Regions from separate parts of the Pseudomonas multiresinivorans genome, predicted to be linked through region 3. Evidence: riboswitches for the same ligand, from Rfam matches in the RefSeq annotation. Region 3 holds a riboswitch; each other region holds the start of a gene.
The links. A riboswitch is a leader RNA that binds a small molecule or an ion and turns the genes downstream of it on or off. The one in region 3 is predicted to bind cobalamin.
Positions count from the first base shown of each region.

Region 1: linked by a shared signal. The riboswitch ahead of G4G71_RS25885 (TonB-dependent receptor plug domain-containing protein) and the one ahead of G4G71_RS29135 (CbtB domain-containing protein) in region 3 are both predicted to bind cobalamin.
Region 2: linked by a shared signal. The riboswitch ahead of cobO (cob(I)yrinic acid a,c-diamide adenosyltransferase) and the one ahead of G4G71_RS29135 (CbtB domain-containing protein) in region 3 are both predicted to bind cobalamin.

Region 1 covers NZ_CP048833.1:5,654,940-5,664,330, forward strand. Annotated here, with positions in the region: gene G4G71_RS25855 (lipase family protein) at 1-1,217, shown strand, start outside; gene G4G71_RS25860 (nuclear transport factor 2 family protein) at 1,237-1,623, opposite strand; gene G4G71_RS25865 (aldo/keto reductase) at 1,726-2,550, opposite strand; gene ddlA (D-alanine--D-alanine ligase) at 2,653-3,747, opposite strand; gene G4G71_RS25875 (ABC transporter substrate-binding protein) at 3,840-4,793, opposite strand; gene G4G71_RS25880 ((2Fe-2S) ferredoxin domain-containing protein) at 4,841-5,545, opposite strand; gene G4G71_RS25885 (TonB-dependent receptor plug domain-containing protein) at 5,545-7,500, opposite strand; cobalamin riboswitch at 7,595-7,801, opposite strand; gene G4G71_RS25890 (VOC family protein) at 7,861-8,289, opposite strand; gene G4G71_RS25895 (class I SAM-dependent methyltransferase) at 8,350-9,078, opposite strand; gene G4G71_RS25900 (cupin domain-containing protein) at 9,244-9,391, shown strand, end outside.
Region 2 covers NZ_CP048833.1:2,179,087-2,188,477, forward strand. Annotated here, with positions in the region: gene G4G71_RS29925 (hypothetical protein) at 1-488, shown strand, start outside; gene G4G71_RS10015 (hypothetical protein) at 608-814, shown strand; gene G4G71_RS10020 (hypothetical protein) at 1,015-1,266, shown strand; gene G4G71_RS10025 (ABC-type transport auxiliary lipoprotein family protein) at 1,273-1,902, opposite strand; gene G4G71_RS10030 (MlaD family protein) at 1,899-2,840, opposite strand; gene G4G71_RS10035 (ABC transporter ATP-binding protein) at 2,841-3,626, opposite strand; gene G4G71_RS10040 (ABC transporter permease) at 3,623-4,768, opposite strand; cobalamin riboswitch at 4,899-5,123, shown strand; gene cobO (cob(I)yrinic acid a,c-diamide adenosyltransferase) at 5,401-6,012, shown strand; gene G4G71_RS10050 (cobyrinic acid a,c-diamide synthase CobB) at 6,041-7,333, shown strand; gene bluB (5,6-dimethylbenzimidazole synthase) at 7,330-7,980, shown strand; gene cbiB (adenosylcobinamide-phosphate synthase CbiB) at 7,977-9,083, shown strand; gene cobD (threonine-phosphate decarboxylase CobD) at 9,083-9,391, shown strand, end outside.
Region 3 covers NZ_CP048833.1:6,369,847-6,379,237, reverse strand. Annotated here, with positions in the region: gene cobN (cobaltochelatase subunit CobN) at 1-1,157, opposite strand, end outside; gene cobW (cobalamin biosynthesis protein CobW) at 1,261-2,313, opposite strand; cobalamin riboswitch at 2,415-2,609, opposite strand; cobalamin riboswitch at 2,670-2,881, shown strand; gene G4G71_RS29135 (CbtB domain-containing protein) at 2,988-3,173, shown strand; gene G4G71_RS29130 (CbtA family protein) at 3,267-3,986, shown strand; gene G4G71_RS29125 (cobalamin biosynthesis protein) at 4,056-4,472, shown strand; gene cobM (precorrin-4 C(11)-methyltransferase) at 4,469-5,215, shown strand; gene G4G71_RS29115 (ATP-binding response regulator) at 5,469-7,250, opposite strand; gene mapR (GntR family transcriptional regulator MpaR) at 7,703-9,118, opposite strand; gene ccoG (cytochrome c oxidase accessory protein CcoG) at 9,205-9,391, opposite strand, start outside.

The DNA of each region.
Region 1 (9,391 bases), 710 kb from region 3:
TGATCCTGAAGGTGCGCGATCTCGCCTGCATCAACGACGCCAACGGCATCACCAAGGAAAACTTTCGCTGCTACCTGGTCGCCCACTCCATGGGCGGCCTGGTCTGCCGAACCTTCCTGCAGAACCCGAAGTGCGGCTCGGACGACGCCCGCAAAGCGGTGGACAAGTTCTTCACCTACGCCACCCCGCACAACGGCATCGATGTGGCGGGCACCAATGTACCTGCGTTTCTCACACTCAACGACATCAGCAACTTCAACCGCGGCACGCGCATGCCCGAGTTCCTCAACCTGCCGAAATCGCTGGGCCGCGTCGACCTGCTGCCGGAGTCGGAGCTGTCCCCGCGCAAGGTCTTCTGCATGGTCGGCACCAACCGCACCGACTACGAGGCCGCCGCGGGACTGTCGCGTACCTTCGTTGGCAACGGCAGCGACGGTCTGGTGCGCATCGAGAACGCCACGCTCAGTGCGCTGAAGGGCAAGGCTGTTGGCGATGAATGCGCCAAGGCGTTCTGCTACCGCTCGCACTCGGGGTTCTTCGGCATCGTCAACAGCGAAGAGGCCTACCAGAACCTCACGCGCTTCCTGTTCGGCGACGTGCGCGTGGACATCTGGCTGGACATCGCCGATCTGCGCCTGCCCAAGGCGGTGCAGGATGCCGCTGCCGGAAGGCCGGTGAACGCGCTGTACCAGATCGAGCTGCTCGCCTCTCCGCGCGGCAAGCTCTGGTATTTGACCCGACGCACAGCCGAGGAGGACTCCGCCGCCTGCGTGACCCACGCGACCTGGAAGAGCACGCCCAACCACTACCTGTCCAGCGTGTTCCTCGCCAACTACGCACGGATCAATCCACGCCGCCGAACACTCGCCTACAGCATGACCCTGGGCGTGCGCGTTCCCGACTACGAGATCGAGAAGCGGCTATGGCCCAATGAACACTACGAGGGCAGTTACCTGTTCCGCAATACGGTAATCATCGAGTTGCAGCCACCGCGCAACGCCAACGAGAAGTGGAAGATCACCTATGCCTGGCAAGGCACCGGGGTGAACAGCGCCAGCAGTGAACTGACGCCGGAGCAGTTGAAGAACGGCAACGTGCAGGTGGCGTTGCCCATCGACAGCGATCGCGACGGCAATCTCGCCAACCCGGCCATCAAAGGCACCCTGCGCTTCGTAGTGTCGGGCTGGAACGATGGTGGCGACTGGGCCAACATCTGATCGATCCTGGCAGCGGCGCTCAGTTGTCCAGGGCGCCGCTGTGCAGGTAATAGAGCTTGTTGATGATCTGCCAGCCGTTGCCGACCTGCAGCAGCGACAGGTAGTCGGTGAAGTGCATGCCCATGAACTCGTCGGTGACCTTGGCCACCGCGCTGTCGCCGGTGATGTCCAGAGACTTCAGCTCCCACGCCGGCGGCGCACCTTCCGAAGGTGGCGATTCGGCCTTGATGGCGCCGATGAACTCATCCAGCGAGGCCCACTCCAGTGCGCCGTGATAATTGCCAATGATCTTGCAGGAAGGATGGAAGGCCTGGCGCAGCCGGGCCTCGTCTCCGAAAGTCATGCCCTCGACGTAATCGGTCAGTACCCGATTGATGGCGGCGCCGTCCGCCGTGTAGTTGCTCATCGCTGTTGCCCTCCCAGGCCGTCTTGGCCATGGAGGAAGGCTAGCACTCTGCCCCGGCCGCGCCCTCGGGGGCGACGATCGGGGCAGATGCGTGGTGCGGGGTCAGACCACCGCGAGGTGCTGCTTGCGGCTCGGCGGCGGGAAGGCGGCGTCGAGGGCGTCGAGGTCCTCGGGCGTCAGCCGCAATTGCAGCGCGGCGGCGTTGTCGCGCACGTGCAGCGGCTCGACCGCCTTGGGAATGGCGATCACCCCCGGCTGGTGGATCAGCCAGGCCAGGGCGACGCGGGCCGGGGTGGCGTCGTGGCGGCCGGCGATGTCCGCCAGAACCCGATCGCGCAGCAGACGACCGCCCTGGCCAACCGGGCAATAAGCCATCAGCGGCATGCGTTCTTCCTGGCACCAGGGCAGCAGGTCCCACTCGATGCCGCGCTCCTCCAGGCTGAATTGCACCTGGTTGGTGGCGCAGGCCGGCTCGTTCAGCTCCTGCATGTCGTCGAGGTCGAAATTGGAGACGCCCCAGCGCTTGATCTTGCCTGCCTCGCGCAGCCGCTCGAAGGCGTCCACGGTTTCATCCAGCGGGTACTGGCCGCGCCAATGCAGCAGGTAGAGGTCCAGGCAATCGGTACCCAGGCGCCGCAGGCTGCGTTCGCAAGCCTCGGGGATGCCACGCCGGCTGGCGTTGTGCGGGTAGACCTTGCTGACCAGGAAGACCTGCTCGCGCAGCCCGGCAATAGCCTCGCCGACCACCTCCTCCGAGCCACCCTCGCCGTACATCTCGGCGGTGTCGATCAGGGTCAGGCCCCGTTCGATGCCTTCGCGCAGGGCGGCGACCTCGCGCTTGCGCTGGAAGCTGTCCTCGCCCATGCGCCAGGTGCCCTGGCCGATGGCGGGTACGGCGGTGCCGTCGGCGAATACCACAGTGTTCATCTCGTGCTCCTTCTGACGGTTCGTTACGGGACACGGGGCCGGCCGCCCGAAACTGGGCGACGGGCACTCAGGGTAGCGCAGAAGCAGCTGGCGAGGCGTTGCTCAGCGATTGGTCTGCAGATTGCGCCGGGCGGCGTGGCGCTCGATGGCCAGGTCGACCAGGCGGCTGACCAGTTCGCTGTAGGTCATCCCCGCAGCCTGCCAGAGCTTGGGGTACATGCTGATGCGGGTGAAGCCGGGTAGCGAGTTCAGCTCGTTGATCAGCACCTCGCCGCTGTCGGTGAGGAACACGTCGACCCGCGCCAGCCCGGAGCATTCCAGGGCGATAAAGGCGTCTACCGCGAGCTGGCGGATACGCTCGCCGGCCTCGGCCGGAATATCCGCCGGCACCACGACCTTGGCCGCATCCTCGTCGATGTACTTGCTGTCGTAGGAGTAGAAGCCGCTGCCGACAACGATCTCGCCGCAGCCGCTGGCGATCGGCTGATCGTTGCCCAGCACCGCGCACTCGATCTCGCGGCCCTTCACGGCGGACTCCACCAGCACCTTGTCGTCGAAGGCCAGCGCCAGGCGCACGGCTTCGTCGTACGCGGCCTCGTTCTCGACCTTGCTGACGCCCACCGACGAGCCCATGTTCGCCGGCTTGATGAACAGCGGCAGGCCGAGCTTGCGCTGCGCCTCGGCGAATGGCGTACGGGCGGCATTGGCGCGGGTCAGGGTGATGAAGGGTGTGATGGCGATGCCGGCGTCACGCAGCAGGCGCTTGCTCACGTCCTTGTCCATGCAGATGGCCGAGCCCAGCACGTCGGAGCCGACGAAGGGAATATCGGCCATGCGCAGCAGGCCCTGCAGGCAGCCGTCCTCGCCCTGGGTGCCGTGGACGATGGGGAAGATCACGTCGACGTGATCGAGCAGTTGGCGGCTGCCGGTTTCCACCAGTTGCTGCTCGGCCTTACCCGGCACCACGGCCAGCTCGCGGTTGGAACGGTTCAGCGCAATGAGGGCCGGGTTTTCCTGGTTGAGCAGGTAGTCGGAGGCATCGTTGAGGTGCCAGCGACCTTCCTTGTCGATGCCGATCAGCACCGGGTCGAAGCGCTCACGGTCCAGCGCATCGACGATGTTCTTCGCCGATTGCAGCGACACCTCGTGCTCCGCCGAACGCCCACCGAAAATCACTCCAACGCGCAACTTGCCCATGACAACCTCCCAAGGATCGATGGGCGCTTTCTAACACGGGCTCCGGAACTTGGGTAGGAACAGTGGCCAGCGAACAGACAGGACGCTTGTGCTCAAAACCGGTGCAGCGCCTGCGCCAGTTCACGGGCGGCCTGACCGCTGTGCACGCCGGGGAACAGGTGGGTGAAGGGCAAGGCCACGAAGCGCCCTTCGCGCACCGCGCGCAGACGCGACAGCACCGGGTCGGCACGCAGCGTTTTCTTTTTCTGCTCGGCCGTGGACCACAGCGCATCGGCCAGCAGGATCACGTCCGGGTCGCGGGCCAGCAGTTGTTCGGTGTTGGCGGTGAAGCTGCCCAGGTCGACATCCTCGAACAGGTTGTGCGCACCGGCGGCATGCAGCAGCTGCGTGATGACTCCGCGCCGGCCCTGGCTCTCCAGTCCGTTGCTGGCGCTGTCGAGGTAGAAGACTTCCAGCGGTGTGGTCCCGGAGAAATGGCCGCGTGCCTGGGCCAGCTCGGTGCGTTGCTGGCGGATCAGCTTCTGTGCCTGCCGCTGCTCGCCGAGCAGTTCGCCCAGCGTCGTCAGGTCCGTCTCGACGCCTGTGAACAGGTCGTCCTGCCACACGCCACAACCCGCATCCAACAGGTAGCTGGCGACACCATGGCCGGCCAGCTCTTCGCGAGACAAGTTGCCCAACCGGAAGGCCGAGGCGAAACCGGCCACCACCAGGTCCGGCTTCAGCGCGTAGACCGCCTCCGCCGACGGGTACTGGCGCGCCAGCAGCGGCACGCCGCGATAGCGGCCGCCACTCAGGTTGAGGTCGTCATCGATGTAGGCCACACCGATCAATCGCGACCCGGCGCCCAGCGCCAGCAGCAGGTCGGCAGCGTGCTGGTTGAGGGCGAGGATGCGTTGCGGCGGGTGGTCGATGTGCCAGCCCTGCGCGCAGTTGCGGTAGTCCTGGGCAGTGGCCGTCGCCATGCCCAGCATCGCCGCCAGCCCGAGCGCCAGGATCGAACTGTAGGAGCGAGCTTGCTCGCGAACCCTCCCGGGCGCCCAAGGCATCAAGCGGTTCGCGAGCAAGCTCGCTCCTACAAAGAGCCATGCCGGCCTCATGCTTCGTCATCCACGCGCAAATCCGCCACCGGCACACCGTCGCGCAGGTGCTCCACCACCACCCGACAAACCTGCTCATCACTGCGCAGGCCGTACCAGACGCGCTCGGGATAGACCGTCAGCACCGGCCCGCGATTGCAGGGGAACTGGCAGCCGGTGCGGGTCAGCAAGGCGCCCTTGGCGTTCTCGTAGAGGTCGTGGCGAATCAGTTCGCGACGCAAGGTCTTCCACAACGGTAACGCGCCCCGGCGCACGCAGCGCGGCCCCGCGCAGAGGAACAGGTGATGACGATGCGGCGGCGGCGCGGACCAGTCGGGCTGCGACGGCACCGCACCGACACCCCGGCATTCCAGCTGCTGCGCCGGATCGTCGATCGCCGCCAGCACCGCACCGACGTCGAGCCCACGCCGGCCCAGCGCCGATGCCGTGATGCTCGGCACCGGCGCCTGCGGAAACTCATCCGCCAGTACTGCCAGTTCGGCGCGCAACCAGTCGAGGTAGGCGCCGTCGGTGGCGGGTTCCAGGTCGACCAGCAACAACGACGCGGCATCGGCAAGCTGCGCGCGCGCTCGGGCCCAGAGCAGGTCGAAACCCTCGCTGGTGTCGATGCTCTCGACACCAGCCAGACGCGCCGACACCTCGCGGTGCAGGCGCTCGCCCTGGGCCCCGGCCAGTGGGCCGACCAGCAGGATGGCCTTCATCAGAAGCTGAAGGTGTAGCGCAGCTCGGCGGTGCGCGGCCGGCCGAGGTTGTCTACCTGGCGGATGCCGTTGCTGGTGCGGCCGGTGGCGTAGTCACGGTCCAGCAGGTTCTCCAGCAGCAGGCTCAGGCGATGCGCGCGGGCCGCGTCGAGGTAGCGATAGGCATCGCCGTCGAGCACGGTGTAATGGCCGTAGTCGTCGTCCTGGGCGCTGACGATGGAGCCCACATATCGCGTGGCGAGGCCAGCGCCCCAGAGGTTGTCGTCATAGCCGGCACGCACGCGGGCGAAGAAGTGCGGGATGTTGTTCACCGTCACGCCCTCGCGGCTGTCCACCAGGTTGCGCGTGGCGTCGGCGGAGAGCTGCCAATGGCGGCCGAACTGCCACTGGCCGTTGGCTTCCACGCCGCGCACTTCGATCTCGCCGTTGCCGTTCACCCATTGGTCGCCCGCGAGGGTGATGAGGTCGGTGATCTCGCGGCGGAACAGGGTGACGCTGCCGCTCCACGGCTGGTCGAACAGCTCGCCGGTGTAGTCCAGGCCCAGTTCGGCGTTGCGGCTGCGCTCGGGCTTGAGGTCACGGTTGCCGACTTCATCACCGGGCTCGTTGACGAACAGCTGCTCGGCGGTGGGCAGCTTGAAGGCGGTGCCGAACTGGCCGCGCAGCTTGAGCTGCTGCGTGAGGTCGTAGAGCGAGGTCAGCATCCAAACGGTGGCGCCTTCGCCGCCGGCGATTTCCTCGCGGCGCACACCCAGGCTCGGGTGCCAGTCGGGCAGCGCGTCAATACGTGGGCGCAGCTGGGCGTAAAGCGCGTGGGACTCGGCCTTGTCGTTGTCGATGATCAGCACATCGTCCTGGCCCTTGTACCACTGGTTGTCGCTGCCGAAGACCAGCTCGTGACCGCCACCGAACCTGGCCTTGCCTTCGAGCTGCGCGCCCCAGTCGGTAAAGCCCCAGTAGTCGTTGTGGTTGAGCACCTGGGTGCCGCCGCCCTGCAGGTTGTAGACGCGGTCGTAGCGGGTATCCCAGTCGTTGATGTGGGTCTTGGCGAACCAGCTGAAGTCGTCGTTGACGCTCTGCTGGAAGGTCGCCGTGGCGATCTGCTGCACGCGGTTGTTGCTGGTGTGGTGGTTCGATGTCGGCCGGGCGAAGTCCAGCTCGGCGTCGGCGTACTGGTAGAACAGCTCCAGCCGCGAGGCGTCGCCGATGGCCTGGATGGCCTTGGCGCCGAACACGTTGACGTCATAGGAGCGGCGCTTGTCGCTGACCGTGCTGGTCATGTCCTGGTCGCGGTACGGCTGGTAGCCGTCGGAGCGGTTGTGGCTGACGTAGGCCATCAGGCCGAGGTCGCCCAGGCCGTTCTGCACGATCTTCTCCGCGCGGGCATCGCCGCTGCGGCCCTTGAAGGTATCCAGGCCCAGATTGACCTCGCCGGACGCCTCGCGCGAACGCGCGCTGCGGGTGACGATGTTGATCACCCCGGACACCGCCTGGGTGCCGAACAGCAGGCCCTGGCCGCCCTTGAGCACCTCGATGCGCTCCACCGCGGTGGTCGGCAGGGTGTCGATGTAAATGCCGCCGTAGAGGCGGTTGTTCAGGCGCACACCGTCCAGCAGGATCAGCGTGTCGTCGTTGCGCCCGCCCAGCAGCGAGTAAGTGCCGTAGTCGAACGGGCCGTTCTTCGGCGCAATGAACAGGCCGGGCACGTACATCTGCAGCACGCGGGTGATGTCGGCGCTGGGGCCGGCGCGTTCGATCTGCTGGCGGTCGATAACCTCCAGCTTGCTGCCGTAGCGCGCCATGTCAGCCACCGTGGTGGACTCCACGGAAGGCGCGCTGACGATTTCATCGGCCAGGTCGAGGGGCGCCGCCAGAAGCTGCGAACTCAGGGCACAGAGGGAGAGAACGGGAGTCCAGCGCAAGGCGCGCCGGGAGTTGGAAGCAGGAGAATGCAAGGTGATCGCCTCGAAATCGGGATTTCGCAGGCGGCGCAGCGACACCCGGAACGAGCGCGCCCCGGGAACCGGCTCACGCCCGCCCACCGCGGGTTTGCCAAACAGGTTCCAGGCCGGTCTCCGGGCTTGCGAGGGTCCTGGGGCATCCGCCTTCCCATGCTGGTGCACAGTGGCCTAGTGGATGCTCCGCTCGCTTACCGTTGCGGGGGCAGCGCCGGACTGATCGCACATAGGCGACGCACCGGCTTCCCGTTTCACCCCACGCACGGCGGCGGGGGGCACCTGAAACGGGGCGCATATCAACACTTGCGAAGGGAAAGCGTCAAGCTCGGGGCTTGCGCAGGATGTTGCAGGGCAGCGTCAGTGCCAGGGATCGTAGGTGCCGAAGCTCCAGATATGCCCTTCCGGATCGCGGCAGGTGAAGCCCTGGCCGCCGTAGTCTTCGTCCTTGATGTCGATGACGATCTGCGCGCCGCCATCCACCGCTGCGCGGTACAACGCTTCGGCGTCCTTCACCACCACGTAGATGCTCTGGGTGCAGCCGCCGATCTCGTCGGGCTGGCGCATCAGCCGGCCGTACTCGTTGTCGTGCAGCGAGCCGAGCATCACCAGGCCGCTGCCGTCGGCCATCGCCAGCTGGGCGTGGGCGATGCCGCCATGGTCATCGGCAACGACCAGTTGCCGATGGAAGCCGAAGGTCTGGCACAGCCAGTCGATGGCCTGGGGCGCATCGCGGTAGCGCAGGCAGGGAATGACGCTGGGGCGGACGGCGGGAACGGTCTGTGACATGGCGATCTCCGACGCGGGGTGGGCGCGACCCTTCCAGCATAGTCGCGCGTTTTCGCCGCTTCAGCGCTGCGCGGCGACCAGCAGCAACATCGGCCGTTCGCGCTCCTCGGCCAGCGACGGGATAGCCTGCACCTGCTCGGCGCTCGGGCCCCAGTCCTCGACGTGGCGCAGCGTCAGCCCCGAGCCGATCACGGCATTGAGAATGCTGCCGAGGGTGCGATGGTGCTTGAGCACACCCTTGGCCAGCCAGTCGGTACGGCGCTCGCCTTCGTCCTGGTAGTGATCCACCGGCCAGCAGCGGCGGCCATCGCCGTCGACGACCCAGCCCGGCTTGAGCGAGGCCATGTAGATCGGGTGTTCGATGGAGAACACCAGGCTGCCGCCGGGGCGCAGCGCATCGTGTACGTTGCGGAAGAAATGCGGCAGGTCTGCGAGGTAATGCAGGGTCAGAGAGCTGTAGGCGAGGTCGAAGGCCGCGGTGGGCAGTTCGAGTTGGTCGAGGTCGGCATGGAAGTAGCTCACCTGCGCAGCGTCGGTGTTCGCCCGTGCGTGGTCGAGCATCTTCTGCGACACGTCCAACCCGCTCACCGTGCGCGCGCCCTGCTCCGCGGCGTAACGACTGAACCAGCCGTAGCCACACCCGAGGTCGACCACGTCGAGGCCTTCCAGCGGCGGCAGCAGCGAACGCAGCGAGGCCCACTCCGGCGCGCCGTCCAGGCCGTGCTGAGAGCGTGGCAGCTGGGCGTAGCCAGCGAAGAATTCGGGATTGTCGTAGATGTTCTGCGCCATGGATCGGCACTCCTTTCTGACGGGCCAAGGATCGATTGTCGGCGTCAAGGACGGGCCCGGCAACCCGATCAGGTCAATGCAGGGGCGATCGAAGCGCAATTTCCTGCAAGACCGCCCGCCGAGGCCGCCGTAGTTTCGGGAGAACGATCCCCAGGAGGAAACACCGTGACCCAACGCCAACCGATCAACCTGCAGGACAAGCTCGGCCGCATTACCGAAACCTGGCAACCGCGGGTGATCGCCGAGATGAACGACTATCAGTTCAAGGTGGTGAAGCTGCACGGCGACTTCGTCTGGCACAGCCACGCCGACA
Region 2 (9,391 bases), 2.3 Mb from region 3:
GAGTCTTCAACCGGGCGATAACGAAAACAGGAAAACCAGGGCGGGAAATCCAAATGACTTCAGCTGTACTTTCGCGCGCTTCGCTGCGTCGCTGCTCGCTTCAGCTATTGGGTGCCATTGCCCTGTTGCTGGGGCTGAGCACGCCCGCGCTGGCCGACCGCGTGATTCCTGCGGGGATGATGGTCGGCTTCGTCGACAGCGCTGTGTATCCGGTGATCACCCTCAAGCGCCCCCGGCCGAGCCTGCTGCGTCAGGTCATGACGCTGGGGCTGTACAAGAGGACCGTCAGCTATCCATTGTCCGTTTCGGTGCGTATCCGTGACGAGAACAACCGATTCATGGTCTACGGCCTGTTACCCAACATCACTGGCAAATTCGTCGGCATCAAGGTCGGCCTGGACAGTCGCATCAGCCAGATATGGGTGCTTACCGAGCGGGAAGCGACAGAGTATGTAACCCGTCCGGGAACCCTCTTCCCACCGAGCTGACAGACAATTTGCAGGCTACGCCTTGCCGCTCGCGAGATTCCTCCGAGCGGACTGCAGCCGGGAAGGCTGTGCTTCGGCTATCATGTGCGCCGATCAAACTCTTTCTATCCGGTTACCCCATGACGTCCTCCCAGCAGCCGCCGCGCGACGAAAACGCGGACAACACCCAGGAACAACCTTCGCTCTCCCTGGCCGAACTGGCCAAGGCTGCGCTTGCTGCGCAAAAGCAGGCCGCGTCCGCCTATCAGCACCGCAAGGCCCACGACAAGGCGGAACTCCGTCCGCCGCACCCGCGCGGCTCGCGTCGCTCGATGGGCAAGCGCTGAGGCAGCCTCTCGTCAGAAACATCGTCAGCCAGCACTCTTGCGGGGGCGCTGGCTGAACTGCGGCAACCGGCGTCGGTCGTATCCGCAGCGGCCCTGCCATGCTGGCTGGCCATTTCCCGCTTTCGCGAACCCGTCACGGATCGACACTCGCGCCGTCCTGCAACCTGGTTGAAGGAGCGCCTCGCGTCCAAGGAGAATCCATGAAAGTCCTCGCTCCAATCCTTTCCCTGCTGGCGCTCGCCGGCTGCATCACCATGACCGGCAACTACGAAGTCAGTGCCCATGACGAGTCCGGCAAGGCCCTGAGCAATGGCAAGTTCCTCGCCCACGGCAGCGGTATCTACACCGTGCGCAATTCACTGTGCTCGGTCTACCCGAAGGCCATCGTCACCATCAAGGATGTGGAGACAGACCAGGAGCTGGAAGGCGAAAGCCCTTACCACTGTCGCTGAGTCGTCTCATGGGGCTGGCGGTGTGAGCTTCTGCTGCTGCCCCTGCTGCAACGTCCACTCCACAACCTGCGCGGAAAGCTGGTCGGCGGCCTTGCCGAAGGCGCTGACCACTTCGGGTACTTGCTTGCCGTCCACCGGCTGGCTGACCTCGAAGCTGTGCGAGGCGACGATGCGCTGGCCGAGTGTGCGCACCAGGCGGGCGTCGTAGCGGATGTGGATTACCGGTTTGCCGTTCTGGTACTCGCTCTGGAAGGCGCGCAGCTCGCCGGTCAGGTTGAGGTCGGCCTGCAGGCTGGCTTCGTCGCTGCTCAGCGCACGGATGCTGCCGTTGGCGGTGAAGGCGTCGAGCAGGCGATCACGCAACAGGCCCGGCGCACGGTTGCTCCAGCGCGCGCCCTGGTAGCTGCTCAGCTGGTTGCCCTGCGGGACCACGGCGATGCGGTTGCTGTCCAGCGCCAGGCTGGCGGTAGGCGCACTGACTCGTAGCGACCAGTTCACCAGCGCATGGCCGCGCGCGGGTTGCTGGGTGGCCGGCAGCAGGTAGAAGTCCGGGCTTTCCGCTTCCGGGAGGATCGAGCAGGCGCCCAGCAGGCTGACCAGGGCGACGACGCCGAGCAGGCGGGGAAGGGCGGTCATGGCTGGAACTCCTTGTTGCGCTCGCGGCCGAGCAGGTAGCCGGTGGGGTTTTCCTGCAGGCGGCGGGTGACGCCGCGCAGGTCTTCCAGGGTGGAGCGCAGTTCGCGGATCGCCGGGCCGATCTCGCCCAGGCCGTTGAGGCCGCCGTTCACCGAATCGTAGTTGCTGTCCAGCAACTGCTCGACGCGCTCGCTGCTGGTACGCAGGGAGGCGAGGGTCTTCTGGGTGTCGTCGAGGATGTCCTGGCCTTTCTTGCCCCCCAGCGTCTGGTTGGCGCGTTCGAGCAGCTGGCTGGCGTTGGCCAGGGTGATGCGCGCCTGCTCGCTGGCGGCGGCCAGTTCCTTGAAGGTCTGGCGGATGTCGTCGCGCTGCTCGGCAACCACGCCGGTGGCCTGGTCGATATGGTCCAGCGTGCGGCTGATGCGGTCGACGTTCTCCTGGGAGAACATGCGGTTCACGTTGTTGATCAGGTTGTTGATGTTGGTGGCGATGTCCTCGCCGTTGGCCAGCAGCTTGGCGAAGGGCGACGGGATGGTCTTGATCACCGGGATTCCGCCATCCTTGGCTTCCAGTGGCGGGCTGTCCTGGCCGGCGCTGGAGAGCTGGATGATGGCCTGGCCGGTGACGCCGGTGAGGGCCAGCTTGGCGCGCGTGTCTTCGCGGATCGGCGTGCTGTCGTAGACGCGGATGCGCGCGCGGACCTTGCGCGGGTCGTTCGGGTCCAGGCGCAGCGAGACCACGTCGCCGACGCGGATGCCGCTGTACTGCACGGTGCCGCCTTCGGACAGGCCGGTCACCGCTTCGCTGAAGATCACGTCGTAGATCTTGTAGCGCTGGTCGTTGCTCGATTGTGCCAGCCAGAGCGCGAAGAGCAGCGCGCCGATAGACACCACGAGGGTGAACAGGCCGATCAGCACGTGATGGGCACGGGTTTCCATTCAGCTTTCCTCCCGCAGGTGTTCGGTGGCCTGCAGCACGGCACGGCCGCGTGGGCCGTGGAAATAATCCTGTACCCAGGCGTCGTCGGTCTGGGCGACCTGGTCCAGCGGGCCGACCACCAGCACCCGCTTCTGCGAGAGCACGGCGACGCGGTCGCAGATGGTGTAGAGGGTGTCGAGGTCGTGGGTCACCAGGAACACAGTGAGGCCGAAGGCGTCGCGCAGGGTCAGGATGAGTTGGTCGAAGGCCGCCGCGCCAATGGGGTCGAGGCCAGCGGTGGGTTCGTCGAGGAACAGGATGTCCGGGTCCAGCGCCAGGGCGCGGGCCAGGGCGGCGCGCTTGACCATGCCGCCGGACAGTTCGGCCGGGTATTTGGAGCCGGCGTCCGGCGGCAGGCCGGCGAGGGAAATCTTCACCTTGGCCATAAACTCGGCATCGCTGCGCGACAGCCTGGCGTGCTCGATCAGCGGCAGGCAGATGTTCTCGCTCACGGTCAGCGAGGAGAACAGCGCGCCGTTCTGGAACAGCACGCCAAAGCGCCGTTCGAGCTTCGAGCGCTCCAGCGGCGGCAGCGCCGGCAGGTTCTGCCCGAACACGTGGACGCTGCCTTCGCTGGGCTGGCGCAGGCCGATGATACTGCGTAGCAGTACCGACTTGCCGGTGCCCGAGCCACCCACCACGCCGAGTATCTCGCCCTTCATCACATCGAGGTCGAGATGCTCGTGCACGGCGTGGGTGCCGAAGCGGTTGGCCAGGTCGCGGACGACGATGATCGGTTCGCTCACCAGCCCATCTCCATGAAGAACAGCGCGAACATCGCATCCAGCAGGATTACCACGAAGATCGACTGGACCACGCTGGAAGTCGTGTGCTCGCCCACCGACTGCGCGCTGCCGCTGACGCGGAAGCCTTCCAGGCAGCCGATCACGGCGATGATGAAGGCAAATACCGGGGCTTTGACGATACCGACCAGGAAGTGCTGCACGGCGATGTCGTTCTGCAGCATGTAGAGGAACATGCGTGGCGAGATATCCAGGCTCAGCGCGCAGACCACGCCGCCGCCGAAGATGCCGGAAATCATCGCCAGGAACGTCAGCATCGGCAGGGTCAGCAGCAGCGCCAGTACCCGCGGCAACACCAGCAGCTCCACGGGGTCGAGGCCCAGGGCCTGGATGGCGTCGATCTCCTGATTGGCCTTCATCGAGCCGATCTGGGCGGTGAAGGCGCTGGCGGTGCGGCCGGCCAGCAGGATCGCGGTGAGCAGCACGCCGAACTCACGGAGGAAGGAGAAGCCCACCAGGTCGACGGTGTAGATCTGCGCGCCGAACTTCTGCAACACCGTGGCGCCGAGGAAGGCCACCACCGCGCCGACCATGAAGGTGAGCAGGGCGACGATAGGCACGGCGTCCAGGCCGGTTTCTTCCATATGCGCGGCCAGTGCGGTCAGTCGCCAGCGACGCGGCCGGAACAGGTTGCGCACCAGGGTCTGCAGTGTCAGGCCGATGAAGCCGAGCACGCCGATCAGGTGGTCCTTGAACGTCAGGGTGGCGACGCCGATGCGCTCCAGCACGTCGACCAGCGCGTTGCCCGGTGCCGGGCCTTTCTCGTCCAGCCGGCACTGGGTAATGGCGCTGCCCACCGTGCGCAGCAGCGCCTGGCGCTCGACCGGAAGGTTGCGGGCGATCTGGTCGAGCTGGCTCATGCGCGCGCCGCCGATGATCTCGGCGAGCAGTGCGGCGCCGGCGGTATCCAGCGCGCCAAGGCCAGCGAAGTCCAGCTCGGCGGGGGACTCGGCGCTGCGCTGGGCGGCGACCTGGGCTTGCAGCGTGGCGAAGTGCGCGAGTGTCCAGTCGCCGCTGATGTGCATCAGGGACGGGGTCGCGGAGGTGTCGAGCTGAAGCTGGCCGGGTTGGGCAGTCGTCGTCATGATTCGCATTCTAGCGAAGTTGAGCGGCCTGACCACTTGACTTGTGTGACCCTTTTTAGAGCCCTGGCGGTTCTGCAGGCGGGCCCCGGCGACAGTCTGTTCAATTGACGCCCCAGCCCGCCAGCCACTAAGCTGCGCGCCTGCTTCAGGTGCCCGCGGCGCAAGTCGAGGGTGAAACAGGGAAGCCGGTGAATTCGATGAGCAATCGAGCATTCCGGCGCTGCCCCCGCAACGGTAAGCGAGCTTCGAACCGCATCCGCCACTGTGCCACTGGCATGGGAAGGCGCGGTTCCTTCGGAAACGCCAGGCGCTTCCACTCGCAAGCCCGGAGACCGGCCTGCTGCATCGCATGGCATCGCGGGAGGCGCTGCCGATCGTCGTGGCGCTCCCTGGCGCCGCGCGTTCGATGTCCTCCGCCTGCCCCGACTGGTCAGTGCCGCGCGGGTGAGAGCGGCGGAGAATCCTTCAGGTGAATTCCCTGTTTCCCAAGCCGACGGCTTTCGCGCCGAGCGGCTTTTACCGCCTGGCGCCGACGCACGCTGGCGGTTCGTTCCTGTCCAGCCCATTCTCCGCTCGCTGCCGCCCGGCCGGCGAGCTGGCGCCTGCGCGCTCCCTTTCTAGAGGCAAACCCCATGACTGAATCCCCTGAAAAGGACGAACGCCATCGTTCGCGCATGCAGCGCAAGAAGTCGGTGATCGACGAGAAGATCGCCCAGGCCCAGGGCGAACGCGGTGTGTTCCTGGTCAACAGTGGCAACGGCAAGGGCAAGAGCAGCTCGGCCTTCGGTATGGTCGCCCGCGCGCTGGGCCACGGCATGAAGGTCGGGGTGGTGCAGTTCATCAAGGGTGCTGCGACCACCGGCGAGGAGGCGTTCTTCCGCCGCTTCCCCGAGGAAGTCAGCTTCCATGTCATGGGCGAAGGCTTTACCTGGGAAACCCAGGATCGCCAGCGCGACATCGCCAAGGCACAGGCTGCCTGGGATGTGGCACGCCAACTGCTGAGCGACCCGCAAGTCGGCCTGGTGGTGCTGGACGAGGTGAACATCGCCCTCAAGCACGGCTATCTGGAGCTGGACACCGTGCTCGCCGACATTGCCGCCCGCCCGCCGATGCAGCATGTGGTCGCTACCGGCCGCGGCGCGCAGCCGGCCATGGTCGAAGCTGCCGACACCGTGACCGAGATGGGCCTGGTGAAACATGCCTTCAAGGCCGGCATCAAGGCGCAGAAAGGGGTGGAGTTCTGATGCCCTTCGTTGTGGCGGAGCGCGCCCGATGACCTCGCGCCAATGCCCCGCCCTGCTGATCGCCGCTCCCGCTTCCGGGCAGGGCAAGACCACCGTGACCGCCGCCCTGGCGCGCCTGCACACGCGCCTCGGGCGCAAGGTGCGGGTGTTCAAGTGTGGCCCGGACTTTCTCGACCCGATGATCCTCGCCCGCGCCAGCGGCGCACCGGTCTATCAGCTGGACCTGTGGATGGTCGGCGAGGGCGAAAGCCGCCGCTTGCTCTGGGAGGCAGCCAGCGAGGCCGACCTGATCCTCATCGAAGGCGTGATGGGCCTGTTCGATGGCTCGCCCTCGGCCGCCGATCTCGCGCGGCGCTTCAACGTGCCGGTGATGGCGGTGATTAATGGCCAGTCCATGGCCCAGACCTTCGGCGCGATGGCCGTCGGCATGGCCACCTACCAGAGCGACCTGCCGTTCTCCGGCGTGCTCGCCAACCGCATCGGCAGCCAGCGCCATCGCGACCTGGTGCGTGACAGCCTGCCGGAATGGATTCGCTGGTATGGCGCACTGCCGCGCGACACCGAGGTCGAGTTGCCCAGCCGTCACCTCGGCCTGGTGCAGGCCGATGAACTGGCCGACCTCGATGCCCGCCTGGACGCCGCCGCCGATGCCCTGGCCGCCAGCGCCAGCACCGAGTTGCCGGCGCCGGTGAGCTTCGCCGCGCCCGAACCGCGTAGCGAGTCTTCCCGCCTCGACGGCGTACGCATTGGCGTGGCGCGGGACTACGCCTTCGCCTTCCTCTATCAGGCCAACCTCGATCTGTTGCGCGAACTGGGCGCCGAACTGGTGTTCTTCTCGCCGCTGCGTGATCAATCGCTGCCGGAGGTGGACAGCCTCTGCCTGCCCGGCGGCTACCCGGAACTGCACCTGCAAGCGCTGGCCGACAACCGCGCCATGGCCCAGGCGATTCACGCCCACCACGAGATGGGCAAGCCGATCCTCGCCGAGTGCGGCGGCATGCTCTATCTGCTCGATGCCCTGACCGACGTGGCCGGCGAACGCGCGGAGCTGCTGGGCCTGCTGCCGGGTGAGGCGCGCATGCAGAAGCGTCTCGCCGCGCTGGCATTGCAGGAGGTGACGCTGCCAGAGGGCACCCTGCGCGGGCACACCTTCCACCATTCGTTGCTCGACAGCGCGGAAATACCGCTGGCCCGTGGCGTATGCCCGAACGACAAACCGGTGGCCGAGGCCGTGTTCCGGCGTGGCCGTCTCACGGCGTCCTATATCCACTTCTACCTGCCATCCGATCCGGATGCCGCGGCCGCACTCTTCAGACCATGACCGATCACGCCTACAGCCCCGAGGAACGCGCCGCGCTCTACCGCGCCATCGCCGAGCGCCGCGACATGCGTCATTTCAGTGGTGGCGAGGTGGCGCCCGAATTGCTCGCGCGCCTGCTCGAAGCGGCCCACCAGGCGCCCAGTGTCGGGCTGATGCAGCCGTGGCGGTTCATCCGCGTCACCTCGCGGGACCTGCGCCAGTCGATCCATGGCCTGGTGGAAGACGAGCGCGTGCGTACCGCCGAGGCGCTGGGCGAGCGCTCCGATGAATTCATGAAGCTGAAGGTCGAGGGCGTGCTCGACTGTGCCGAGGTGCTGGTGGCTGCGCTGATGGATGGCCGCGAGGCACACATCTTCGGTCGCCGCACGCTGCCGAACATGGACCTGGCCTCGCTGTCCTGCGCCATCCAGAACCTTTGGCTGGCTTCGCGCGCGGAAGGGCTGGGCATGGGCTGGGTGTCGCTGTTCGATCCTGCCGCATTGGGCGACCTGCTAGGCCTGCCGGACGGTGCCGAGGCGGTGGCGGTGATTTGCCTGGGGCCGGTCAATGAGTTCTACCCGGCGCCAATGCTGGCCCTGGAGGGCTGGCGCCAGCCGCGTTCGCTGGGCGAGTTGGTGTTCGAGAACCGCTGGGGGGAGAAAGCATGAGCCTGGCCTTGCTGAGCGTCCTCGGTGTGGCGCTGGACGCCCTGCTGGGTGAGCCGAAACGCTGGCATCCGCTGGTGGCGTTCGGGCGCTTGGCGGATCGGCTGGAGCGAAGGTTCAATCGGTCGCGAGTTGCCGATAGCGCTGAAAAGCTCCCTCTCCCTAACCCTCTCCCTGAAGGGAGAGGGGATATCCGTGCAGTGCCACATTCCGAGTTTTCCGGCGAGCACAGTGCTGGCCTACCGCTCCAGGCTAACTCCCTCGCCCTTCAGGGAGAGGGCTGGGGAGAGGGTGTATCAGCGAGCACCATTACGCCCAAGAGTGACACCCCCGGCCTCGGCTGGCGCAGCCATGGTGTCACCGCGTGGATTATCGCGGTCATTCCGCTGACCCTGATCGCGCTGCTGCTCAGCCTGCTGCCCTACGTCGGCTGGGTCGTCCAGGTGCTGGCGCTCTACGCCGCGCTGGGCCTGCGCAGCCTGGGCGAACACGCCGATCCGGTGGTGCTGGCGCTGCGTAGTGGCGATCTCAACGAAGCGCGCCTGCGCGTGGGTTACGTGGTCAGCCGCGAAACTGCCGAGCTGGACGAAACCGCGGTGGCTCGCGCGGCCACCGAATCGGTGCTGGAGAATGGCGGCGATGCGGTCTACGCCGCGCTCTTCTGGTTCGCCGTGGCCGGCGCGCCGGGCGTGGTGCTCTATCGCCTGAGCAACACCCTCGACGCCATGTGGGGCTATCGCAATGCGCGTTTCGAACGCTTTGGCTGGGCCGCGGCGAAGATCGACGATGTGCTCAACTACATTCCCGCCCGGCTGGTGGCGCTGACCTACGCGCTGCTGGGGCACACCCGGCTGGCCCTGCGCTGCTGGCGCACGCAGGCGCCAAAATGGGACAGCCCCAACGCCGGCCCGGTGATGGCGGCCGGCGCGGGGGCTCTGGGCGTTTCGCTCGGCGGCTCCGCCCGCTACCACGGCGAGCTCCACGAGCGCCCGCAGCTGGGCGAAGGCCCGGCGCCGACTGCCGTGGACATCTGGCGTGCGCTTGCCCTGGTACGTCAGGGAGTGTTGTTGTGGTTGCTGATCATCCTGATTCTGGGAGTGCTCTGATGCTCGAACATGGCGGACGGTTGCGCAAAGCGGCGCAGCAGTACGGAATTCCGCTCTCCGAGTGGCTGGACCTGTCCACCGGCATCTCGCCCTGGCCCTGGGCGTTGCCCAGCGTGCCGGCGGCTGCCTGGATGCGCCTGCCCGAAGACAGCGACGGCCTCGAAGCCGCCGCGCGCCGCTACTACGGCGCCGAGAAGCTGCTGCCGCTACCCGGCAGCCAGGCGGCGATCCAGCTGCTGCCGCGTCTGCGTCGGCCGGGCAAGGTCGGCGTGGTCTCGCCCTGTTATGCCGAGCACGCCGAGTCCTGG
Region 3 (9,391 bases):
TAGTTCGCCAGGATCAGTGCCACGCGCTTGTCGGCGTTGGCCTTGCGCGCCAGCAGCATCCAGCGCCGCGCCAGTTCGGCGACGAAATCCATGCCCGGCCGGTGCGGCAGGTAGCAGACCACGTCGCTCTGGCTGCGCTCGCTGCGCCAGGCCAGGCCCTTGAAGCTGATCGGCCGGGTGATGAGGCGGCCATCCAGCTCCGGCAGCGCGATGTGCATGGCCAGGTCGCGCGGGCCGAGGCCCTGCGGGTTGGCGCGCCAGAGGTCGAGGTTGTCCAGCGAGCAGATGGCTTGCAGCACCGGCACGTCGCGGCTGAACGGTCGGTCCTGCGGCGATTCCGGGTTCGATTGGGCGAAGCCCGTGGTGTTGATGATCAGTTCGGCGTCGGCGCTATCGAGCAGGTTTTCCACCGTCTCCAGGCAGGCGGCTTCCTTGAGGCTGGCCACGGCAATGGGCAGCGGGTTGATGCCTTGCGCCTGCAGGCATTCGCAGAAGGCGTCGATGAATCCGGTGTTCGCCGCCTGCAGGTGCGTGCGATAGAACAGCAAGGCGGCCACCGGGCACTCGGGGTGCCAGTCGGCCTGCCAGCGGGCGAGGTCGCAACTGCCGGTCTGCGGGTGATAGAGCGCGACGCGGGGCAGCGTCTGCGGCTCGTTCCAGGCGTAGTCGCGTTGCAGATGGCACGTGGCGAGGCAGGCGAAGAACTGCCGGGCATTGTCCATGCCGCCCTGGCGCAGGTATTGCCAGAGGCGTTCGGCGTCCTGCGCGGGCACATTGCACAGCGCGGTCAGTTCGGGGTCGGGCTTGTCGTCGCCGGGTACGGCGATCAGCGTGATGCCGCGCTCGGCCAGCGCCGCCAGTTGCTCCATGCCGTAGCGCCAGTAGCCGACGCCGCCATGCACCGAGATGAGGATGACCTTGGCGTGTTGCAGCACCTCGTCGACGTAGAGGTCTACCGAGGCGTGGTTCTGCAGCTGCATCGGGTTGGCCAGGCGCAGGCTTGGGTAGTCCTCCGGCAGCTCGCGCGCGGCCTCGGCGAGCAGCGCCAGGTGCGAGTCGCCGCTGCAGAGAATCACCAGATCGGCAGGCGTCTGGGCCAGGTCGGCGATGCCGTCGTCGGGGACGAAGCCGCCGGGTTGGGTGCGCAGCAGGTGCATGGGCTTGCTCGATGGTGGCTCTTCGTAGGAGCGAGCTTGCTCGCGAACCATGCCCCGCTGCGGAGGTTGGTTCGCGAGCAAGCTCGCTCCTACAAAGGCAGTGTTACGCCAGGGCGGTACGCAGCTCGTTGGCGATGGTGGCCTGGTCCAGCTCCTGGCCGATCACCACCAGGCGGGTGCTACGGGTTTCATCGCTGCGCCAGGCGCGGTCGAAGTGCTTGTCGAAGCGCTTGCCGACGCCCTGCACCAGCAGGCGCATGGGCTTGCCGGGAATGGCGACGAAGCCCTTGATGCGCAGCACGGCGTGGCGCTCGACCAGCGCGTTCAGCGCGTCGAGCAGGGCGCGCTCTTCCACTTCCGGCAGGTCGACGTGGAAGGAGTCGAACTCGTCGTGGTCGTGGTCTTCATGGCCTTCGTGGTCGTGGTGCGTGGGGCGGCTGTCGATGTGCAGCTCGGCCTCGGCATTCAGCCCCAGCAGCACGGAGAGCGGCAGCTGGCCGGAGTTGGCTTCTACGATCTTCACCGCTGGCGGCAGCTCCTCGGCGACTTCGGCTCGGACACGGGCGAGCGCGTCGGCGTCCAGCAGGTCGGCCTTGTTCAGCACCACCAGGTCGGCGCTGGCCAGCTGGTCTTCGAAGAGTTCGTGCAGCGGCGATTCGTGGTCCAGGTTCGGGTCCTGCTTGCGCTGCTCGTCCACCTGCTCGGGATGGGCGGCGAAGGTGCCGGCGGCCACTGCCGGGCTGTCGACCACGGTGATCACCGCGTCAACGGTGCAGGCGTTGCGGATTTCCGGCCACTGGAAGGCCTGCACCAGCGGCTTGGGCAGGGCCAGGCCGGAGGTCTCGATGAGGATCTGGTCGAGGTCGCCACGGCGTGCCACCAGCTCGCGCATCACCGGGAAGAATTCTTCCTGCACAGTGCAGCACAGGCAACCGTTGGCCAGTTCGAAGACGCGGCCGACCGCTTCTTCTTCACTGCAACCGATGGAGCACTGCTTGAGGATTTCGCCGTCGATGCCCAGCTCGCCGAACTCGTTGACGATCACCGCGATGCGGCGACCTTCGGCGTTATCCAGCATGTGGCGGAGCAGGGTGGTCTTCCCGGCGCCAAGGAAGCCGGTGACGATGGTGACAGGGAGTTTGGCCAGGGTCTTCATGCGCGCCTCTTGAGCAGGATGCGGTGCGAGAGGGCGGATGAAGGGCGCGCGCGCGGGTTCGCCGCGCAACGAAGGTCGCCACCGGATCACCCCGCCCGGTTGTCTTGATGCTGCTCGAGGCAGGTCTCCTGGCTCACAGCCCTCTGGTATCTCTTCGCCTTCCCGCCCGAATCGGCAGTGGCGCGTGAAGAGACAGGCTGTTCACAGTTGCGGGGGCAGCCGTGGCGCATCCGAAGATTTCCACGTTCCCTCTTAGCTCCGGCCAGCGCCGGAGAACCTCGAAGGGAGGAAGGCTACGCAGCGACGGCGGGGCGGTCAATCGCCGGGGATCGGTTGACGCTTGCAGGGCTTCGTGGTCAGCTAGCGCGGTTTCAGGTGTCTCGCGCCACGCGCGCGAGGTGAAACGGGAAGCCGGTGCGTCCGCAAGGACCAGTCCGGCGCTGCCCCCGCAACGGTAAGCGATCGTAGGGTCATCAGTAGCCACTGTGCTCCGGCATGGGAAGGTTGACCCGCTTGGCCACTGGCCGACATCGCAAGCCCGGAGACCGGCCTGGAATTCTTTGTTTTTGGCAAACCCGCGGTGGGCGGGCGCAGGCCGTGGCGCGGCCGTTCCGGCGCGTTCGAATGCGTTCAACCTCTGCGTTCTCTTACTTTGATCTTCAGAGGGAACGTTCATGTCCAGCAGCACCCTGACGCACGCGTCGAGCACTTCCATCCCCCTTTCCAAGCGCATCAGCCTGGCCGTCGGCGCCAGCCTGCTCGGTGCGCTGCTGGTGTATTTCGCCGGCTTCTCGCACATCGATGCGGTGCACAACGCCGCCCACGATACTCGTCACAGTGCGGGCTTCCCCTGCCACTAATGTGCACCGCCTGCGCGTAAGCGCAGCGAATTCGAGGCACTCCTGGCCGCGCGTTTGCAGCGTTCGGGGCCTCGTCTCGCCTGGAGAATTGCAATGATCAAACGTATCGCCCAGACCGCCGGTTTCGCCGGTCTGATCGCGGCGCTGGTGCTGACTGTGGTCCAACTGCTGTGGGTGTCCCCGCTGATCCTCAAGGCGGAAACCTACGAGAAAGCCGAACCGGCTGCCGCGCTGGTCGAAGAAAACCACGAGCACGCCCATGACCACGCTGCAGGCGCAGTGGCCGCCCACGAGCACGACGCGGAAGCCTGGGAGCCGGAAGACGGCTGGCAGCGCATCCTCTCTACCACTGGCGGCAACCTGGTGGTCGCGGTGGGCTTCGCCCTGATGCTGGCTGGCCTGTTCACCCTGCGCGAGCCGGGCAAGACCTCCGAAGGCCTGCTCTGGGGCCTGGCCGGTTTCGCCGTGTTCACCCTGGCGCCGTCCCTTGGCCTGCCGCCGGAGGTGCCCGGCACCGCCGCCGCCGACCTGACCCTGCGCCAGACCTGGTGGATCGGCACCGCCGCTGCCACCGCTGGCGGCCTTGCGCTGCTGGTGTTCGGCCGCAATTGGGCGCTGCGTGGCATCGGTGTCGCCCTGCTGGTGGTGCCGCATGTGATCGGCGCGCCGCAGCCGGAAGTGCATTCCAGCCTCGCGCCGGAAAGCATCGCCCACGAGTTCATCGTCGCCTCGCTGATCACCAACGCGGTGTTCTGGGCGGCCCTGGGCCTGGTGGCTGCCTGGTTGTTCCGCCGTTTCGCGCCGTCGGCCTGATCTGCGCGTTATGCTCGACCCCGCAGGCGGCCCGGCCGTCTGCGGGGTTTTGTTTTGGGGAGATTGCTGATGACGCTGGTTGCCGGCCTCGGTTGCCGCCGCGGCTGCACGCTCGATGAACTGCGCGCCTTGCTGGCGCAGACGCTGGCCGAGGCCGGCCTCGATGAGTCGAACCTTACCGCGCTGGCTAGCGCCACGTTGAAGGCCGACGAGGAAGGACTGACAGCACTGGCTGCCGCCCTCGACCTGCCGCTGGCGCTGTTCACGCCGCAACAACTGGCCGCGTGCGAACCGCGCCTGGACCGGCCATCCGAAACGGTCCGCACGGCCATCGGCGCTGCCAGTGTGGCCGAAGCCGCGGCACTGCTGCAGGCCGAAGCCCAGGCCGGTGCGCCGGCGCGACTGTTGGTGGGCAAACGCCGCAGCGACCAGGCCACCTGCGCGCTGGCCTTCATCCCCGTTGAATCCGAACAGGAGCAGCCATGACGGTCCACTTCATCGGCGCCGGCCCCGGCGACCCCGAACTCATCACGGTCAAGGGCCAGCGGCTGATCCGTTCCTGCCCGGTGATCCTCTACGCCGGCTCGCTGGTACCGCCAGCGGTGCTGGAGGGTCATAGCGCCGAGCGCGTGGTGAATACCGCCGAGCTGAACCTGGACGAGATCGTCGCGCTGCTGGCGCAGGCCCACGGCGAAGGCAAGGACGTTGCCCGCGTGCACTCCGGCGACCCGTCGCTGTACGGCGCCATCGGCGAGCAGATTCGCCACCTGCGTGAGCTGGGTATTCCCTACGAGATCGTTCCCGGCGTCACGGCCACTTCTGCCTGTGCGGCGATACTCGGCTGCGAGCTGACCCTGCCGGACATCTCGCAGACGCTGATCCTCACCCGTTACGCCCACAAGACACGCATGCCCGAAGGCGAGTCCCTTGCCGAGCTGGCGCAGCACCGCGCGACCCTGGCGATTCATCTCGGCGTGGGGCAGTTGCCGAACATCGTCGCCGAACTGCTGCCGCACTACGGCGCCGATTGCCCCATCGCAGTGATTCACCGGGCGAGCTGGCCGGACCAGGACCAGGTCACCGGTACGCTGGGCGATATTCTGGCAAAGGCCGCGGCAAAGGATTTCAAGCGCACGGCGCTGATCCTGGTGGGCAAGGTGCTGGGGGCGGAAGGCTTCGCCGATTCATCGCTTTACAGCGCGGGGCATGCGCACCTGTATCGGCCGTGATGCCTTCCCAGAGGTAACTGCGGGGGCGAGCCCTTGCGTAGGAGCGGACTCTGTCCGCGATCGACCTGACGCTGCATCCATGATGTCAGGGAGCCCGGCCAACCCATCGCGGACGAAGTCCGCTCCTGTGCGGGGCTACCAGCCCACGCACAAGTTGGCGCGTTGCTCTTCGTAGGAGCGAGCTTGCTCGCGAACCAGCCCAGCTCCGGTATCGCCGCCGAACAGGAAGCAGGCGTCCCCTCGGTGCTTGGGCTCAGTCGTCCAGCGGCTCCAGTTCACTGAACTGCTCATCGATCATCGCCTTCAACTGCTCCGCTGCCAGCGGCTTGTGCAGCAGCGGCCAGCCATGGGCCGAAGCCTGGGCGAGCAGATGCGGGTCGGTGTCGCCGGTGACCAGCACGGCGGCGATCCAGTCGTCTTCGTAGTGCCCGTGCAGGCTGGCAATGGCGTCGATGCCGGTCTGGTGGTCGCGCAGGCGATAGTCGCTGATGATCAGGTCCGGCTTCTGCGCGGCAGCAGTCGGGTCGGCCAGCAGGTCGGCGACATCGGCGACGATGACATGCCGGTATTCCCAGCTCTGGAACAGCAGGCGCAGGCCTTCGCGGTTCTCCGCATCGTCCTCGATCACGTAGATCAGTTTGTCGCTGCCCGGCACCGTGCGCGGCGGCAGGATTTCCGCTTTGCGCGGCTGCACGGCGGTGGCGCGCGGCAGGCTGATCATGAAAGCGCTGCCGTGGCCTTCGCGCGAGTGCAGCGCCAGCGGATGGTCGAGCAACCTGGCGGTGCGCTGGACGATGGCCAGCCCCAGGCCAAGACCCTTGCTGCGGTCACGTTCGGGGTTGTTGAGCTGGTGGAATTCCCAGAACACCTTCTGCTGCTCGCGCTCGGGAATCCCCGGGCCGCTGTCCCAGACTTCCACGCGCACCTGGCGGCCACGGCGGCGCCAGCCGATCAGCACGCCGCCGTGGTCGGTGTAGCGGATGGCGTTCTCCACCAGGTTGCGCAGGATGCGTTCGAACAGCGCCGGGTCCGACTTCACGAACGGTGCGCCGGGGCGTACGCGCAGGTTCAGGCCCTTGTCCGCGGCTTGCACGCTGCATTCCTGCTGGATGCGTTCGAGCAGTTCGGCGAGGGAGAAGGCCTGCAGGCTGGGCTGGACGATGCCGGCGTCCAGGCGCGAGATGTTCAGCAGCGCGTCGAACAGCGAGCCCTGCGCGGCGAGTGCGCGGGAGATGTGGTCGACGAGGTTTTCGCTGGCCTCGTTCAGCGGCTGTTTCTTCAGTGCGCCCAGGTACAGGCCCAGCGCGTAGGTCGGCTGGCGCAGGTCGTGGCTGGCGCTGGCGAGGAAGCGGGTCTTGGCCTGGTCGCTGCGTTCGGCGGCCTCTTTCTCGATGCTGAGCTTGCGCAGCAGCTCGCTGTTCTCGAAGCGCAGCAGCAGCGAATCCACGAGGGTGGCGTGGAAGCGGTAGGCGAAGGCAAAGATGGTGAAGGCGTAGACCAGCGCTGCCGCGCCGAGCGTCTTGCTCAGGGCGTCCGGCAGCAGCACCAGCAGGGCGGCGAAAGGCAGGGTGAAGGCCGGCACGATGAACAGGTAGAACAGCGGCAGGACGATGCTGTAGGCATTCATCACGCCGGTGCCCAGGCCCAGCAGGACGACCACCACGTACATCTGCATCGAGGGCGGCAGCACGGTCATCCAGTACGCGGCGGGCAGGCCCCAGAGCAGGCCCGAGAGGCCGGTGGTGATCATCACCTGGGCCAGCCAGCTGCGCCGGGGGCCGGCGCCGCTCGCGCGCAGTTGGTCGTAGCGCCGTAGCAGCCACAGGCGGGCGCCGCCCAGCAGGGTCTGCGCGGCGAACCAGGCCAGCAGCGACTCCAGCGGCAGCGCGCCGTTGAGCACCCAGGTGGTGAGGCCGGCGACCAGGTAGGCGGCAATGATGGAGAAGGGCGAGTTGCGCCGCAGCACGTCGAACTGTTCCGCGCGGACCCGTTCGGCATAGGGGGAATGGCTGAGGTCGCGCTGCCAGAGATTCATTGGGCCGTCCGTGGAGGGTCAGTGGGCGTTGCCTGTATAGCAACAGCCGCCCGCCACGCCCAGTGTTTTCAAGCCGGTCGCTGATCCCTGCGAATCAGCGAGCGCAGGCCCGGTCCGATCCGGCATTGCTCTTCGTAGGAGCGAGCGTGCTCGCGAACAGGGTTTCCGGCGGCACTGATGCTGGGCGGTTCGCGAGCAAGCTCGCTCCTGCAGAAAAGCGGTTCAGGCGAGCCATTGTTCCGAGCGCGGCTCCAAGGCGCACCGCAGGTACCAACGCACCCACAGGTGCACGCCGAGCGCGGCGCCCACTGTGAGCAAAATCATCAGGCTTTCCGCGTCCATGGCAGCGTCCCTCGTCCGGGTTTCCTGCCTGACAGGGTATTCCTGCGACAACTTGCCGCACAGATACAGATCGTTTCCGAATGTGCGGATCAGTCCTGCAGTCCGAGCCTTCAGCCCTGCAGCGAGTGGATGATCCGTCCGAGGGTTTCCATGGCCTGTTCGCTGGCCGTCGTCCACGGGTGGCCATAGTTCAGGCGCAGGCAGTGGCCGAAGCGCCGCGTCGCCGAGAAGATCGGCCCGGGTGCGAGGCTGATGCCCTGGGCGTGGGCGAGCTGGAACAGCTTGAGCGCGTCGATCTGCTCGGGCAGTTCCAGCCAGAGGAAGTAGCCGCCGCTGGGGCGCGTGACGCGGGTGGCGGCAGGGAAGTGCCGGGCCACGGCGGCGAGCATCGCGTGCTGCTGGCTTTCCAGCGCATGGCGCAGCTTCCGCAGGTGGCGGTCGTAGCCGCCGTGTTGCAGGTAGTCGGCGATGGCCGCCTGGGCCGGCACCGACGCCGACAGGCTGGTCATCAGCTTGAGCCGCTCGATCTGCTCGGCGTAGCGCCCGCCGGCCACCCAGCCCACGCGGTAACCGGGCGCCAGGCTCTTGGAGAAGGAGCTGCAATGCATGAACAGGCCCTCGGTGTCGAAGGCCTTCACCGGCTTGGGCGCCTGGGCGGCGAAGTACAGCTCGGCGTAGACGTCGTCCTCGATCAACGGCACCTGGTGCCGGGTCAGCAAGGCAGCGAGGGCGCGCTTCTTCTCCTCGCTCATGCTGGCGCCCAGCGGGTTCTGGAAGTTGCTCATGAACCAGCAGGCCTTGATCGGCAGGCGCGCCAGGCTGTCGGCGAGTACGTCGAGGTCGATCCCTTCGCGCGGATGCACGGGGATCTCAACTGCTTTCAGTTTCAGCCGTTCCAGCACCTGCAGGCTGGCGTAGAACGCCGGGGCTTCGATGGCCACGAGGTCGCCGGGTTGGGTCACCACCTGCAGGCACAGGTTCAGCGCTTCCAGCGCGCCGTTGGTGACCACCAGTTCCTCCACCGGCAGCGGCATGCCGCCGACCATGTAGCGCAGGGCGATCTGCCGGCGCAGGGCGTGGCTGCCGGGTGCGAGGTCAGCCACCACCGAACGCGGGTCCATGTCGCGCACGGCGTGTGCCATGGAACGTGCCAAGCGCGGCAGGGGGAACAACTCCGGCGCCGGGAAGGCCGAGCCGAAGGGCACGGTGTCCGGGTCCTTGATCGAGCTGAGCACCGAGAACACCAGTTCGCTGACGTCCACCTCGGTGGTCTGCGCGTCGTGGCGGGCGATTTCCGGTTCGGCCAGAGCACGCTGCACGTGCTCGCGGACGAAGTAGCCGGAGCGCGCGCGGGCGACGATCAGGCCGCGGTCTTCCAGCAGGTAGTAAGCCTGGAACACCGTCGAAGCACTGACCCCGTAGGTGCGGCTGGCGTGCCGCACCGAGGGGACTTTCTGGCCGGGGGCGAGTACGCCGCTGCGGATCAGGCCGGCGATCTCGTCGGCGAATTTCTCGTAGCGCTTCATCTTGTCCTGCGGGGCGCCCTGGGCGGTGGTGGAATCCGCCCACTCTAGGCGTTGCGCCGAGGTCACGCCAAGCTCCCGTGCCATGCTCAGCGCCTCGGCGAGACGAAGGTGCTGGCGGCGTCGATGGCTTCATTGCCGTCGCTGACCCTGAAGTGCAGCGGCAGCGAACCACCGGCACTGCTCTGCGCTTCGCTGGCGACCGAGACGGCGAAGTCGCGGATCTCGCCCGGCTGCAGCATCAGCTCCGGCACGCCCTGCAGGCGGTAGCCGGTG